DNA from 3 places in the Clostridioides sp. LIBA-7678 genome. Region 1 is predicted to be linked to each of the others. Evidence: riboswitches for the same ligand, from Rfam matches in the RefSeq annotation. Region 1 holds a riboswitch; each other region holds the start of a gene.

The links. A riboswitch is a leader RNA that binds a small molecule or an ion and turns the genes downstream of it on or off. The one in region 1 is predicted to bind cyclic di-GMP.
Region 2: linked by a shared signal. The riboswitch ahead of ACTG46_RS15630 (SrtB-anchored collagen-binding adhesin) and the one ahead of flgB (flagellar basal body rod protein FlgB) in region 1 are both predicted to bind cyclic di-GMP.
Region 3: linked by a shared signal. The riboswitch ahead of ACTG46_RS10545 (SH3 domain-containing protein) and the one ahead of flgB (flagellar basal body rod protein FlgB) in region 1 are both predicted to bind cyclic di-GMP.

The regions. Positions count from the first base shown of each region.
Region 1 is NZ_CP196987.1:301,770-307,177, reverse strand. It holds gene fliG (flagellar motor switch protein FliG) at 1-86, opposite strand, end outside; gene fliF (flagellar basal-body MS-ring/collar protein FliF) at 99-1,649, opposite strand; gene fliE (flagellar hook-basal body complex protein FliE) at 1,674-1,988, opposite strand; gene flgC (flagellar basal body rod protein FlgC) at 1,998-2,402, opposite strand; gene flgB (flagellar basal body rod protein FlgB) at 2,410-2,727, opposite strand; cyclic di-GMP riboswitch class I at 3,135-3,225, opposite strand; gene rfbG (CDP-glucose 4,6-dehydratase) at 3,882-4,958, opposite strand; gene rfbF (glucose-1-phosphate cytidylyltransferase) at 4,958-5,408, opposite strand, start outside.
Region 2 is NZ_CP196987.1:3,350,388-3,355,795, reverse strand. It holds gene ACTG46_RS15640 (alpha/beta hydrolase family protein) at 1-1,464, shown strand, start outside; gene ACTG46_RS15635 (cation diffusion facilitator family transporter) at 1,688-2,866, shown strand; cyclic di-GMP riboswitch class II at 2,992-3,077, shown strand; gene ACTG46_RS15630 (SrtB-anchored collagen-binding adhesin) at 3,190-5,408, shown strand, end outside.
Region 3 is NZ_CP196987.1:2,182,410-2,187,817, forward strand. It holds gene ACTG46_RS10535 (TetR/AcrR family transcriptional regulator) at 26-628, opposite strand; gene ACTG46_RS10540 (hypothetical protein) at 877-1,275, opposite strand; gene ACTG46_RS10545 (SH3 domain-containing protein) at 1,627-2,115, opposite strand; cyclic di-GMP riboswitch class I at 2,200-2,293, opposite strand; gene ACTG46_RS10550 (ABC transporter permease) at 2,806-5,136, shown strand; gene ACTG46_RS10555 (ABC transporter ATP-binding protein) at 5,147-5,408, shown strand, end outside.

The DNA.
Region 1 (5,408 bases):
CCCTCACCTTCTATTTTCTCACTCTTCTCATTTTCACTTATATCACTTAAGTCAAATGCACTAACATTCGTAATTTCTGTGGACACATTCTATCCCCCTTACTCATTTAACCAAGTCTTTATTATTTCTGTTACTTGGTCTGGTTTTTCTTCTGCATACATTTTAACAGCTTCTTCTAATGTCAATTCTGGGTCATCCCCTAATAGAGGATTATCTTTCTTATCAACAGTACTAGAATTAGCACTATAAACTTCATCCTCATAATCCATATCTTCTTGTTCACTTCTCTTCTTATATATTAAGTATCCAATAGCACCTACTGCAATAACTGCCACTACTCCAATAACTGCCTTTATTATATTAGTTTTGAAGCCTTCTTTTTTAATCTCTTCCAGTTCTTGTTTAGCTTCAGCCTTTCCTTTAGGGTCAAAGACCATTGAAACAACACTAAGAGTATCTCCCCTTGCTCCATCCATGCCTATAGCATTATTAACTATATCTTCCACATCAGCTTGAACTCCTTTAGCTATTTTTCCGTCTATAGCGACAGAAGCTGTCAATCTTCTAAGTTCTCCTGGTGCAATTATAGTATGAGTTTCAATCTTACCTGTCTCATATTCAAAACTCTCATCCAAACTATCTTCTGTGTTAGTGCCATTTTTATTTCCTTGATTATTCATATTAGCATCTACGCCTTGGACATTATTTGTTGCAGATTTGGATGAATTTTTTGACCTTGTTTCTTTTATTGCAACTTTATCAGGGTCAATTTTTATTTCAGTTTTTTCGGCTGTATCAAAACTTAAATCTGCATTTACTGTAGCTTTTACTTTTCCTGTACCAAATATTGGCTCTAGCATTTCCAAAATAGACTTTTCTAATTGTTTATTCAATGCTTGTTCAGATGCCTTATTTTTATCAACACTAATACCACCATTTATAGGTTGATTATTTTCATCAACTTCTTCATCATCTAAGATACCTTCTGATAATAGATTCATCTTATTATCAATAACTTGAACATTTTTCTCTGGTATATTTGTAACACTTCCTGATACAAGTGCCATAACAGATTTTATTTGATTTTTTTCTAAAGTTGTTCCTGGCTTTAACATTAAGTAAACTGCTGCACTTCCTGGAACTGCTTCTTTCTCAAACACTGATGACTCTCCAAATGTTATATGTACTCTAGTATCTTCCACTTGTGGAAAACTCTTGATTGTTTTTTCTATCTCACCTTGTATGATTCGTTGCTTCTTAATTTGAAACTCCTCATCAGTAAGTCCTATAGACGAACTATCATCCATTAATGCAAATCCTTTAGAACCACCTGTAAGACTTGGAGCTAGCTCCAGCCTCAACTTATCGACTTCTGTTCTAGGAACATAAATTGTACTTCCCTTTACCTTAGTATCTATCTTTCTAGACTCTAATTCTGCTGATATATCTGCAGCATCTTGAACATCTAGTTCTGAAAATAAGACTGCATACTTATTTTTACTTGCAGATATTGCTGTAAATACTAGCGCTAAACATATAGCAACAATCCCTATACCTAATGCTATCTTAGTTCCTTTTTTTAAAGAACCTATTTTTGTCCTAGATTTAGCAACTTGCTCCTTAATCTTATTTTTAAAACTGGCTATCATTGATTATTACTCCTGTTCAAAAGGCTAAATTTGTACTTTATTCATTTCTTGATATGCATCATGAATCTTGTTTCTAACTTCTATCAGATATTGCATAGATAGTTGTGCTTCTTGACCTTTTAACATAACTTCATGCATAGAAACATCTTCGCCTTTTATAAATTTTTCTTTCATATTATCCGCTGTCACTTGTTGAAAATTAACTTTGTCTATAGTATCTATTATTACATCTTCGAAATTCTTTTTTTCTTCTTTATTAAGGTTTAATGGTTTTGTTTCTCCAATCAAATTATCTAACTTTGCACCTTGCATTAAATTGTTAATTTGTGTAATTGGCATAATTTATCCCTACTTTCCTATTTCCAAAGCTTTCGATATCATAGATTTCTGAGCATTCAGTGTGTCTATGTTAGAATCATATGCTCGTGAAGCTGTTATTAAATCCGTCATTTCAACCAATATATTTACGTTTGGATATTCTACATATCCATTTGGTTTTGCATCTGGATGAGATGGGTCATATACTTCTTTAAGAGGTGATTTGTCATCTTCAACAGATGTGACTTTTACTCCTAACATACCTAATTTATTATCATAGTTTTCTTCAAAGGAAACAATTTTTCTCCTATATGCTTCTCCATTTGGACCTCTTGTAGCATTTATATTAGCTACATTTGATGATATGATATCCATTTTCAAACTTTCTGCTGTTAATCCACTAGCAGATATCTCCATTCCACTGAACACACTCATCTTCTAGTTACCTCCCAGTTATTATTGATTTAGTCATTGCAATTTTGCCATTTGCAAAACCTATTAAAGCATTATATTGCAACGTTGTCATTGCTTGCTTTACTTTTTCTTCTTCTATATCTACATTATTGCCATCTACCCTTAGACCTTTGGAATTGTCTATTTTTTCTTCTATTTTTGGCATGGCATCATTTAATGTTTCTTCAAAAGTTACATAATGTTTTTTGTAACCTTCAGTATTTATATTTGCTATATTATTTGCTATTGTTTGACTTCTTAGATTAGTTGCATCTAGTCCCATTTTTATAATGTCATATGTATTCATACTCACCCCTCCTCAAAATATATTTATTTGCTATATTTAATGATTAAAAAAATGAAGTTGCTATATTACAAAAAATGACTTCTTTGTTCATTTAAATCTATTACAATTCTATTACATTAATATAATAACGAATTATTTTAGTAAGAAATCTAATTTAAATTCAATTAAATCCAATAAAAATAAAAAAAAATTTTAATATGTATTTAATTTCCCCTTCATAAAGTTGCCTTTTTTTGTAAAATAGCAACTTTTTTAGATAAATTTCCTTTATTTTATATTATAATTGGTAAAATATGTTATTATGTGTATTTTCTACTATAATAAAGTAATTTTTCCACAATAAAATGACCGCCAAAAAAGCAGTCATTTCGACTAATCCTAAGTATACAAATATACTTAGGACTCTTTTTGGCAACTGGCTAGCATAGTTCGCATATACAAACCTTAGCCCCTATAGCTTTGCGTCACTAGATTTCTCTAGTTTTGCCTATTTAGTTTTACTTTAAGTATACAATAAATGATAAAATTTTTAAACATTTTTCGTATATTTTTTCATTAGAATTAAATCTGTTAAAATTATTTCAACCTACTTAATTAATATAAACTATATTTATTCATAAAAATAAGATTTTTAAAATCTCTCTTTTTAATTATACTCCAATTTAATGGTACATCCTAAATATAGGTAATAAACTCATATTTTATTTTATATTTTTTCTAGTCAAGAATCTTCTAAATCCATTGTTTTCTTTTCATCACTACATACTCCTTAAACTTTAATATATCTATTTATCCTAAGTTATATATCTTCTACATTTAGTTCTTTAATTAATACTCTAATTATCTCATATAGCTTAATATGCAGTTTATCTATTGCTCCTTTCTATAAACAAATATATTTTTATATTCAAATTCATCTAATTGCATCAATTTATCAAATATCAAATAGAGTAAATTACCTACTACACTTATAGTTCTTTTCAATCCAAATCTAATTCAGATATTAACTCTTCTAAATTTATAATTGACATTTTCTCATTAGTTTTTGTTATATTATTCATGTATATTTTTACACAAAAAAGTAAATCCTGTCTCCCAGAATTCACCTTTCTATATGTACAAATTATTATTTATTTTGATATATCTAATTATCGTTACTTAATAAGCGAAATAAAATTATTTATTTGATTTACACATAATCTATATATATCTGAACAATGATATTTCTGATACCACTCACTTGTAAATTTCAATGCTTCATCAATACTTAAGGTTGGCTTCCATCCTAATTCAAAGATAGCCTTACTCACATCAAGATTTAACATTTTTGTTTCATGAAAACTATTATTTTCTAGGCATCTCCAAGATCCCGTTCCATAATACTTTATTAACTTTTCAACAATATATTTTACATCAACAATAGAATCTATTTTGGGTCCAAAATTCCATGCATCACTATACTTAGTTGGATTTAGCTTCATTTTTTGACCTAATAATAAGTATCCATATAGTGGCTCTAGTACATATTGCCATGGTCTAATTGAATTAGGAGATCTTAGTATAATATCACTCTGACTTTCTAATGCTCTTATACAGTCTGGTATAATTCTTTTTTCTGACCAATCGCCTCCTCCTATTACATTTCCAGATCTTACTGAAGAGATAGCTTTGCCATGCTTATGATACATTTTAGGACTCATATATGATTCTCTCCATGAATTAATTGCGATCTCACACGCTGCTTTTGATGAACTATAAGGATCATATCCGCCTAAAGAATCTGTTTCTTTATACCCCCAAACTTGTTCTTTATTACTATAACATTTGTCTGTTGTTATAAATATTGCAACTAAATGTCTGTTGCTATTTTTTATGCACTCAAGCATATTTAATGTTCCCATTAAATTTATCTCATATGTAAGAATAGGATTCAAATACGATTCTTCAATTAAAGGCTGAGCTGCCATATGAAAGACATAATCTGGCTTATATTTATTAAATACTGCCTCCAAATTGCTATAATCTCTTATATCTCCTCTTATATCTATAATTTTTTTTGATACTTCTGCTAAGATAAAGTTATCTTTTTTCGTTTTTGGATTTAATGAATATCCTACAACATTTGCTCCAAGCTCTTTTAGCCAAATCGAAAGCCAGGAGCCTTTAAATCCTGTAGCTCCAGTTATTAAAACGGTTTTACCATTATATATATTATCAAAGTCAAAGTACATCACCAAATCCTCCAAAAGGCCTTGTTATTTTTCCAAAGCATATTAAGATTATTCATATCTCTTTCGTTATCCATACATGCCCACAATCCTTTATGTTTATAAACTGATATTTCTTTATTTTTAGCTAAGTCTTCAAATAATCCATATTCTAAATCGCAAGCATCATCTTCTGTAAGAAATTCTAATAATTTTTTATTAAATACCATAAAACCTCCATTTATCAGACCTTTTGATGTTTGTGATTTTTCTTCAAATGATTTCAATACATTTCCATCAGCTACTAATTCTCCAAATCTAGCTGGAGGTCTTACCCCTGATATAGTCAACATCTTTCCCATATTAACATGAAAATTTATAAGCTCCTTTACATTTATATTTGCTAAACCATCTCCATATGTCAATAAATTTATATCATCCTCTAAATATTTTTCAACCTTTTTAAGTCTTGCT
Region 2 (5,408 bases), 1.1 Mb from region 1:
TCTAATAAATTTAGTTTGGGAACATCAGAAATGGTTGTAAGGGGGAAGACCATACCTTTTAAGATAGAAGGTATAATATCAGCTCCTAAAGATATAAAAGAAAAAGCACCTATAGTGTTAATTTTTCATGGGCAACATGGAGATGGAGAAAATGATTTTGAAAATGGATTTAAATATCTTACTGAAGATTTAGCTAAAAATGGTATTATAGGGGTGTCTATTGATACTTCAGTAAACTATACTTTTCAGTATGGAGAACCTGTAGAAAATGAGAGAATAACATATCTGACTCAAGCTTATATAAAAGCTTTTCAAGATGCATATGATGGCAGTAAAAATGGATTTGGAATATATCTTAAAGACAAAGTTGATTTAGATAATATTGGTCTTATAGGTCATTCTGTAGCTGGTTCTGGGGTATTAAAAATAGCACAAGACCAAATACAAAAAGGATTTAAAGGGATAAAAGGAATTATATCACTTACACCAGCCTATAATAGTCCAATAGAAAAGTTTCCAGATGTACCAACAGCAATAATAGTATCAGAATATGATGGAGATGTTATCCATAGTGGGGATGATGTTTTTTATGATATATCATTGGATAAAAATAGAAAAAGTCCACTAGGACTAACTTATTTAGTAGGTGGAAATCACAATGCATATAACTCAGTTTTAGGAGAAAAAGAATTTTCTCCACCACGAGATACAGATGGCACTTATCCTGAAAAATTAGGGAAAGAAGAACATAGAGAGTTCTTTTCTAATTATGCAGTTGACTATATGAAATCTATTTTTGATTTTGATGATAGTGAATCTCCTATTTTTAGTAAAAATGGATTGCCATCTAAAATGTATGGGTATCAGACATTAAATAAAGTTAAATATAGCGGTTCTTTAGAATTATTCAACAAAAAGTCATTTGAAAATATAGACTCAAGTAATGTTGATACAAAAGAGTTAGTTGAGTCAGAACGATTAGATAAAGATACTGCAAACCTTTTTAGTAATATAAGCTCAAGTGAAAATTTAGATTTATTGCAAGTTGATTGGAAATCTAAAGATGGAAAAATAGAATTGCCCTTAAATAATAAAAATTTAAAAGATTATTCTGCATTAAAATTTAGATGGGCGTTAAATTCTCCTAGTGAGTTAAATAGTAAAGATAAAATAGTTTCATTTAAACTTAGCTTAGTCGATTCTAAAGGAAAAGAAAGTAGTGTAACTTTGGATAATGATAAAGTGTCTGCTATGAAGTATTTTGAGGGTAAAGCTGTGAGAGACGAATATGTAGAAGGTAAATTTATGGAGTTTTGGTCAAGGTATACTCCAATAAGTGATACAATAATACCTATTGATAAGTTTAAAAATATAGATTTATCTAATATAAAGGGTGTTAAAATTGAATTTGAAAATCCAGAAACAGGTTCGATTATGTTAAATAAAATAGTTGGTATAAAATAGTAATACAAGTCCTAGATGAAATTATAAAATATCTAGGACTAGTTTTATTAGAATCCAATAATTTAAGCTAAGAATACATTGCATTTATAATAAATGTATAAAATTAGTAATATCTTATTGATATATGAACTTTTAAGAATTTTATAGACGAATTATGTTATCATAAATAAAGATATAAATTCTAAAATTTGTCAGTAAAACAGAAGACAAGGAGGTAAATTTTATGTTTTCAAAAATCCTGGTCAAAACATTTATCAAAGATAGTAAAAACGTTCAAAATAAAGATGTTAGAAATAAGTATGGGTATGTAGCTGGAGTAGTAGGTATATTATCTAATTTACTTTTATTTGTAGTAAAAGTGTCTATAGGTATGCTTACATCAAGTATAGCTATAATGGCTGATGCATTTAACAATCTTTCTGATATGGCATCCTCAGCGATAACTATGATAGGTTTTAAATTAGCAAGTAAGCCAGCTGATAAAGAGCATCCTTTTGGACATGGAAGAATAGAATATTTATCGGCGTTAATTGTGGCGTTCATGGTAATGTTGGTAGGACTTCAATTTATAAAGTCATCTGTGGAAAGGATAGTAAATCCAGTACCTATAAAATTTGAAGTAATACCACTTATACTTTTAATTGCATCTATAATGATTAAAATTTGGTTAAGTAAATTTAATAAATTTATGGGAAATAAAATTGACTCCTCAGCCTTAAAAGCAGTTTCACTTGATGCTTTAGGAGATGTATTTACATCGAGTTGCGTAGTTATATCATTTGTCATAGCTAGATTTACTAGTTTACCTATAGATGGATATGTTGGTATTGTAGTATCACTAGTAATACTTTATGCTGGATTTTCTCTTGTAAAAGATACTATAAATCCTCTTCTAGGAGAAGCACCAGATGAAGAAATGGTAAAATCTATTATAGAATCATTATTATCTTATGAACATATTATAGGTACACATGATTTAATAATTCATAACTATGGAGTTGGACGATGTATAGCATCTATACATGCAGAAATTCCATCAAATATAGATATAATGGAGATTCATGAAATTATAGATAATGCTGAGAGAGAAATATCTGAAAAATTAGATATGTATTTAGTAATTCATATGGACCCTATATGTCTCGAAGATGAAGAAGTTATGTCAGCAAAAAAAGAACTTGAAGAAATACTTAAGAAAAATAGTCTTGTAAAATCTATGCATGATTTCAGAATAGTTGGAAAGGGAAGTAAGAAAAATTTAGTGTTTGATATAGTAGTTAATCCTTCTGAATTCTCTAAGAATATGTCAGAGGAAGAATTAAAAGAAGATATAACTAAATTGGTTAAGGAGATGAATCCTGAATATAATTGTGTAATTGTTGTAGATAAGGATTTTATTTAATGATTAATTAAAATTATTGTAAGGAAAAAAATGTAAAATATATAGACAGGAAGATGTTGGCATAATATAATATAGATATGTAATTGTATCTAGTATGAATATAACAATTTTAATTGTTTTTTATAAAATATTATAGAGATGTTGATGTATGTTCTATCATTGGGCACCTTATGGACATACTGAGTCAGTGGTGCAACCGGCTATGGATATAAATTTATTTATTTTCATGGCTTTTTTTATATAATTTTTTGCTTAGAATTAATTTTAATGGGATATAAATAGAAGTTTATAAATTATAGATAGCGTAGAGGGGAGAAATCTATATGGGGAAGAAGAATAAAAAGGCATTATTAATAAGTTTAATTATGATTTTAAGTATGGTAGTATCTACAATCTATCCAACCTTATCTTATGCTTCAGAATTAGGAGATAACAGTCAGATTCAAAATAATTCAACTAGTTCATCAAGTGGAGAAGAGAAGCCATCAGATAACAAAAAACCAGAGCAGACTCCAGAAGGAGAGAAGCCATCAGACAACAAAAAACCAGAGCAGACTCCAGAAGAGGAGAAGCCATCAGACAACAAAAAACCAGAGCAGACTCCAGAAGAGGAGAAGCCATCAGACAACAAAAAACCAGAGCAGATTCCAGAAGAGGAGAAGCCATCAGACAACAAAAAACCAGAACAGACTCCAGAAGGAGAGAAGCCATCAGATAACAAAAAACCAGAGCAGACTCCAGAAGAGGAAAAGCCACTAGATAATAAAAATATAGAGCAGACTCCAAAAGAAGAAAAGCTGCTAGAAGATGAGAATTTGCTGAAAACGTTAGAAGAAGAACTTAATGAAGAGAATGAAGATTATGGATTTATTATAAAAATTAATAATAGTACAATAGAAACTGAATCAATGAAAAAGATATCATTTAATTTAACTTATACTCCAACATCAAAGGGAATACAAGCAGGTGATTCAATAACTTTCAAGGTGCCAGATGTATTTAATAAAGTTAATTTAGATTATACAAGTGAATGTTTCGACAAAACAGAAAGTAATGGAGAATATACACTTACATTTAGAGAACTTCCTAATGGTCAAAGTGTAATGCAAGGAAAAATAGGTCTAGAAGCATACGTTAAAAGGGTTGATGAAGAGACAAATACAAAAATTCATATTGAGACTACTGGAAAAATAGAAAGTGGAAGTGGAGATGTGGATGTAGAAATAAAGCCTGGAGATAAGGGCGAGGAAGAAGAGTCTAAAGGAACACTTAAGAAACTTGTTGAAGGAAAAAAATCAACTACAGTATTTATGCCAGTTAAAAATAAAGATATAAATTATAGCATACTAGTAAATGAGAAACAGGAAGAATTGAAAGATATTACTTTGTATGATGAGCTTCCTGAAGGATTGACACTAGTAAATGATTCTGTAAGTGTAGTAACAAGTGATGGGAAAGAAGTAAGTGATTTTAATATTGAACAAAGTGCAAATTCTATATCAGTTAATTTTGGAAATATAGATAAAGCATATACTGTTAAATACAAAGCTAGAATTAGTGATGAAAATGCAAAACATGATAATAAATATAAAAATGTAGCTAGGATAGAATCTGATGGTAAGAAGGTACAAGAAGATGATGCTACTGTAAGTATCTTTGATAGAGGTAGCGATTATCTTTTGACTAAAGGGCATTCAGGAGTAACAAATATTACTCAAGTTGGCCAAGTAATAAACTATCAGATTTCAGTAAATGATGATAAGTCGCCAATAAGTAATGTTGTTATAACAGATAATATACCAGAGGGTATGAGATTAACTACAGCAGGAGAAGCTGGACATGATTTTAGAGTAGTAGAAATTCCAATGAATGGTAACTGGACTCCTTGGAGTAAAGAAAAAATCGCAAACAATATTTCATATAAAATAGAAGAGAAAAGAAATGAAAGCGGTCAAGTAGATAAAGTTATAACTGGATTTACGATTAATCTTAGTAAAGAAGAAGTAGAATCAAAGTTTTATATAGCTTATACATTAAAGGTTATTAGTATTGAAGATAGTTATACAAATAGAGCTGTTCTTGATGCAAATAACAGTCAAGTTGATAAAAGCGATGAGATAAGTTTTAAGAAAAACTCTGGATTAATAAGTGCAAAAAAAGAAGTTGATAAAAAAGTTTTAAATAACAATGATAGTCAAATTGTTAAATACAAAATAAATATGTCAACTTATGGAGTTTATGATGCAGGGCAAGTAAATCTTTTAGATGAAGTAAACCCAGCTCTAAAAATATCTAATATAAAATATTCTGATAACCTTGAGTTTAAAAAAGAAGCTGGAGATGGAGAAAATACTGTAAGATTAGTAAATAAATATGAATTTAAGCAGATAAAAGAAGGCGAACCTGTACAAAGTTGGGTTACATTCGATGCAGATTTTACAGATGTAAAAGTTGGAGAGACTATACAAAATGTAGCTCAGATTAATGGCTCAAGTCCTCCTGGAGTAGAAACTACTAAGCAAGGTTATGCTTTTGAAGCTAA
Region 3 (5,408 bases), 1.9 Mb from region 1:
TTTCCTAAAAAATAGTAAAATAAGATTATGTATTTCTTTTTATATCCAAAATCCTGTGAATAATTCCTTTGATAATCTGTTTTTTTTGCTCTAATTCTTTCTCTGTTAATTCAGTTAGTGAGTCTTGATGTAATATTGCAAATGATGAATAAAGAACAGCATTTGCAAGCTCTAAATCCGTTTCAATTGCACAACTCCCAATCTCACCTTTATCACGCATATAGTTTATATATTTTGCTATATGAGGAACTAAACTTTTTAAAGTTAATTGATTGAGTGCAATTTGCATACTCCAATGAAATTTACCTAATTTAAATGTCTTATACTTTAAAAGAGTTTTTTGTAATAACTCAAATACCACATCAATTTTAAGATTATTTGGTATACAATCATCATACAAAACATCAGAAAAACTTTTTTCATACTGAGCTAGAAATAATTTTATAACTTCATTGAATATTTCATCTTTTGATTTAAAATAGTGATAAAACATACCAACTTCACCACCAACACTATCTAAAATCATTCTTATAGAAGTATTTTCATACCCATATTCTAAAAACAAATTAAGTGCATTCCCAATAAGTTCATCTCGTTTACCACCATTTAATATTCGTTTTCGTGCCATTTTTGTATCTCCTTTTAAACAGAATATCATTCTGCTTAAATTATATCATGCTATAAAATAAACATCAATAATTAGCAAAACGCTATTCTTTAAATTACTATCTAATGAAGAACAAAATCATAACAATATAATTCCAACTAAACTATAAAATAGTTATTCATAAAAAAACTTAAAATAAGATGAAAAGCAATATTGTATATAATACAATAAAATCATATAATACAACTATGTAATTTTTATTCTTGTATTTAATAAAATTTCTTCTTCTTTCTTCTAATAAATATTATCCCAATTAAAGCTATAACAATAAATACAACTATTACTGAAAGTATCAATTTTGAAAGAATATTATATCTTCCTATGCTTTGACTTTTATGTTTATCTAAATTTCTATGTCCATAATTTTTAGTTCTTATAGTTCTTTTCTTCAAATTAACTCTACTTTTTCTAGATTTACTACGTTTATGCTTACTTTTAGATTTAATAGTTTTAAATCTAGTATTATTAGATTTATAATTTTCTTGTGCTGAAGAAATGTATACACTAGAATCAATAATAGCTTCAGCCTCAACTTGCAATGGATTTATAGTGCTAATTATAAGCAAAAAAGATATAGCTATTCCAATCAATGTTTTCTTTTTTTTCATATTTTCCCCCTCATAAAAATCTTATATCTAGTTTATTATAATATATATAAAACTAAAAATTACAAAATTTTTCAAATTTCTTATATCTTTTCTTATCTTTAATATTATTTTTATCCTATCAACTTTCTTTTTTATTAAAATTTTCTAAATCAATATCAATTTATGGCACCTAAAATACAAATCATAAGTTAAATCTATTTTCAATTAAATCTTCGATTTACAATTAAAATGACCTAGTTAATTTATTATATTTAATATTATAATAAGTTTTTTTACAAAAGAAAAAGAATCCTATGAATAGGATTCTTTTTCTGAAATTTATTAGTATATTTAAAGCTTACTAGTATCCAATTATGATAAACTTAAACATTCTTCTATATATTGACTATATACATATCCAGAATATTTTTTTCCATTTCTATCAATATTAACCCTTGCCCATTTGCCAACACTATAACATACTTCAACTTTAAAACCATCAGGAATTGTAGTTATAATTCTAGAGTCTAATGTTCTATCATTTCTAAGTTCTAGACTTAAGCCATTCGTTCTTATATTTCCTACATAATTCTTTTTTCTATTTTTTACTATACCATTACTATTGCTTTTAGCATTACTTAATTTTTCTAAATATTTATAAAGTAACCAACCTTTGTCATAATTACTTTCAACCTCTGCCCATATTCCATCGACACATTTTAACTTAACAATTTTACCTTCTGGTATACTTTTCAACTTCATACTATTTATGTCTGGTCTTTCTCTTAAATTTAATTTAATTTTAGTCTTAAAATTGATGCTAGATTCGCCAAAACTTTTCAACATTAATTCAGATATCATCTTAAGCCCTCCTCTTGCCAAATATTAAGTTATTAAAAATATATAACTTTAAAAAATACTTTCAACAAAAAGAATTATTATCTTTTTGGCAACTGGCTGACATGACCTTTATTATATAAAGATTTTAGTCCCTATAGCTTTGCGTCATTAGATTTATCTAATATTGCCTATATCTGAATAATAACATAATTTAAACAATTTAAAAATAATATTACATCAAATTTTATATTAATTAAATATAAATTAAATTTTTAATTAATAATAACCAAAAAATATCTTTATATTTATTAATTTAATTATTCTTCTTCATAATTCATCTAAAAAATAGTAATTTATATATGATATCACTACTTTTAACAAATCTTTTTCAATAAATATTAATATATAAAAATAATCGATAATTTTTTACATCCTTAATTAATATAAAAAATTAATGATTAATAAAAACCTAAAAATAATTTGTATTAATTATTCTCTTTTTAAAATTTTTACTACTCTATCTATGCTAAATCCTCTCTACGCACTTTATCATAAGATGTATATATTTTACTTTTTAAATGACTTGACAAACTAATGATATTATAATATTATCATTATAGACCGACGGTCAGTTTGATATTTATGTTTATATAGCTACTAAAAAAATTCTAAAATATTTAATACAAAATTTTTAAGAAATGAGGATTATTTATGCTAAAAAGAATATTATTAAAAGATTTAACACGAAATAAAGTAGTAACAATTACTCTATTTATTTTTATTTTACTTGCATCAATGCTAGTATCTAGTTCAATAAATATCATTATAGAGCTAACTAATTCAATGACTTCCTTGTTTCAAAAATCTCATACACCACATTATGTCCAAATGTATTCTGGGAAATTACAACAAAAAGAAATTGATAAGTTCTCATCTAAAACTCCATATATAAAAAAACAGCAAACTTCTGAACTTCTAAATATAAATGGAGCTAATATTTTTCTAGGAAATAAAGTAGAAAATCAAGCTAATAGTGTACTAGAAAATAGTTTTACAAAACAAAACGATAAATTTGATTTTTTATTAGATATGGACAATCAAATAATGCAAATAAAAGATGGAGAAATAGGTGTCCCTGTATATTATATGAAACAATCCAATTTGAAAATTGGAGATACTATAAAAATTATTAATGGTAATTTCTTTATGGAATTTACAATAAAAGATTTTATACGTGACTCACAAATGAACCCTTCACTTGTTACTTCAAAGCGTTTTTTAATCAGTGACAATGATTGGAACACGTTAAAATCTAATATAGGAGAAAGCGAATATTTAATTGAATTTATATTAGATGATATAAATAAAATTAGTGAGTTTGAAACGTTATATCAATCAACTAAGCTCCCTCAAACAGGTACATCAGTGACTTATTCTATTTACAAATTACTAAATTCTTTGTCTGATGGGATTGTAATTACTATTATCATCTTAATTAGTATTCTTCTTATTACAATTTCTATTTTATGTTTACGATTTACTTTAATTACAACGATTGAAGAAGATTATCGAGAAATTGGTGTTATGAAGGCCATTGGTATTAAAAATGGTAACATCCAAAACTTATATTTAATAAAATACTTGTTAATTGCATCTTTTGCAAGTTTTCTTGGTTACATACTCTCATTATTTATAGGCCCTCTTTTTACAAAAAATATTTACATTTATATGGGAGCCATAGACAAAACCATTTTTAGTATTCTCGTTCCATTTATAGGTTCAGTTCTTGTATTTTTAAGTGTTGTATTCTTTTGTAAAGTTATACTTAAAAAATTCAAAAAAATATCAGTAATTAATGCATTAAGAGGTAACCGTTCTACTAACTCTGTAAAATATGGATTCAGTTTTCAAATACACAAAAATAAAATAACAAATACTAACATACTTTTAGGATTAAACGAAGTGTTTAAAAAAATTACAGTCTATGGATTGCTTTGTTTTGTATATACGATTTGTATTTTTATTATGACTGTACCAACTAATTTTTTAAATACTATTAAATCACCTGAATTTATCACTTATATGGGTGCTGGCAAGAGTGATATTCGTATTGATTTGCCTCAAACAAAACAAACTAAGCATCTTTTTAATTCTATACTAGAAAAAATTAATGTTGACAATGATGTTAAAAAGTATGAATCCTTTACAACAAGTTCATATAAAATAAGAAATAAAGATGGCAAGATAGAAAATATTAAAATAGAAAATGGAAACTTTAAAACTTTCCCACTGACATATGTAAAAGGTTCTGCACCAATGAAAGAAAATGAAATTGCATTGTCTGTCATAAATGCAAATGAACTAGAAAAAAGCATTGGAGATAATTTATCAATTTTCTTAAAAGATAAAGAGTTGATTTTAACTGTTAGTGGAATATATCAAGACATTACCTATGGTGGTAAGACTGCAAAAGCTATGCTACCATCTAGTGAAGATAATATACTATGGCATATTGTAAATTTGAATTTAAAGCCTGGTGTCAATGTAGCAGATAAATTAAAGCAGTACAGCATAAATTATTACCCTGCTAAGATTACTGCTATGAATAATTATACAAGTCAAACATTAGGTTCTGTTATCAGCCAATTAAGACTTGTTATAAAATTAGCTGTTGTTATATCTATTGCAATTTCTTCACTAATTACTGCGATGTTCTTTAAAATGCTCATTGCTAAGGATACGCCACAAACAGCAATTATGTTTAGCTTAGGATTTTCTACTAAAGATATACGCATTCAATACATTACTAGAGCTTTATTGATACTTATGATTGGAACTGTTTTAGGAGTCATTATGGCAAATACACTTGGACAAAAAATATCTGGATTACTACTTTCTGGTATCTCAAATCTCCAGTTTGTAATAAATCCATTAATTGTATATGTGCTTTATCCATCAGTTTTAATTCTCACAGTATTAACTACAATTATAGTAATTAGTAGAGCAATTAATAAAATAAAAATTATGTCTATTATAGAATAAGGGGTATGTTATGAATAATATTATAGAAGCTAAAAAAATTATTAAAGAGTATACTATTGGTAAAGGAAATGTACAACAAGTTTTGAAAGGAATAGATTTGTCAATTCAACATGGTGAATTTATATCTATTATGGGTTCTTCTGGCTCTGGTAAATCAACACTACTACATAACATAAGTGGAATGGATAAATTAACTTCTGGTACAGTCAAATTTTCGGGTGAAATGATTTCTAATCTGTCAGAAGAAGCATTATCAAAACTTCGATTAAAAA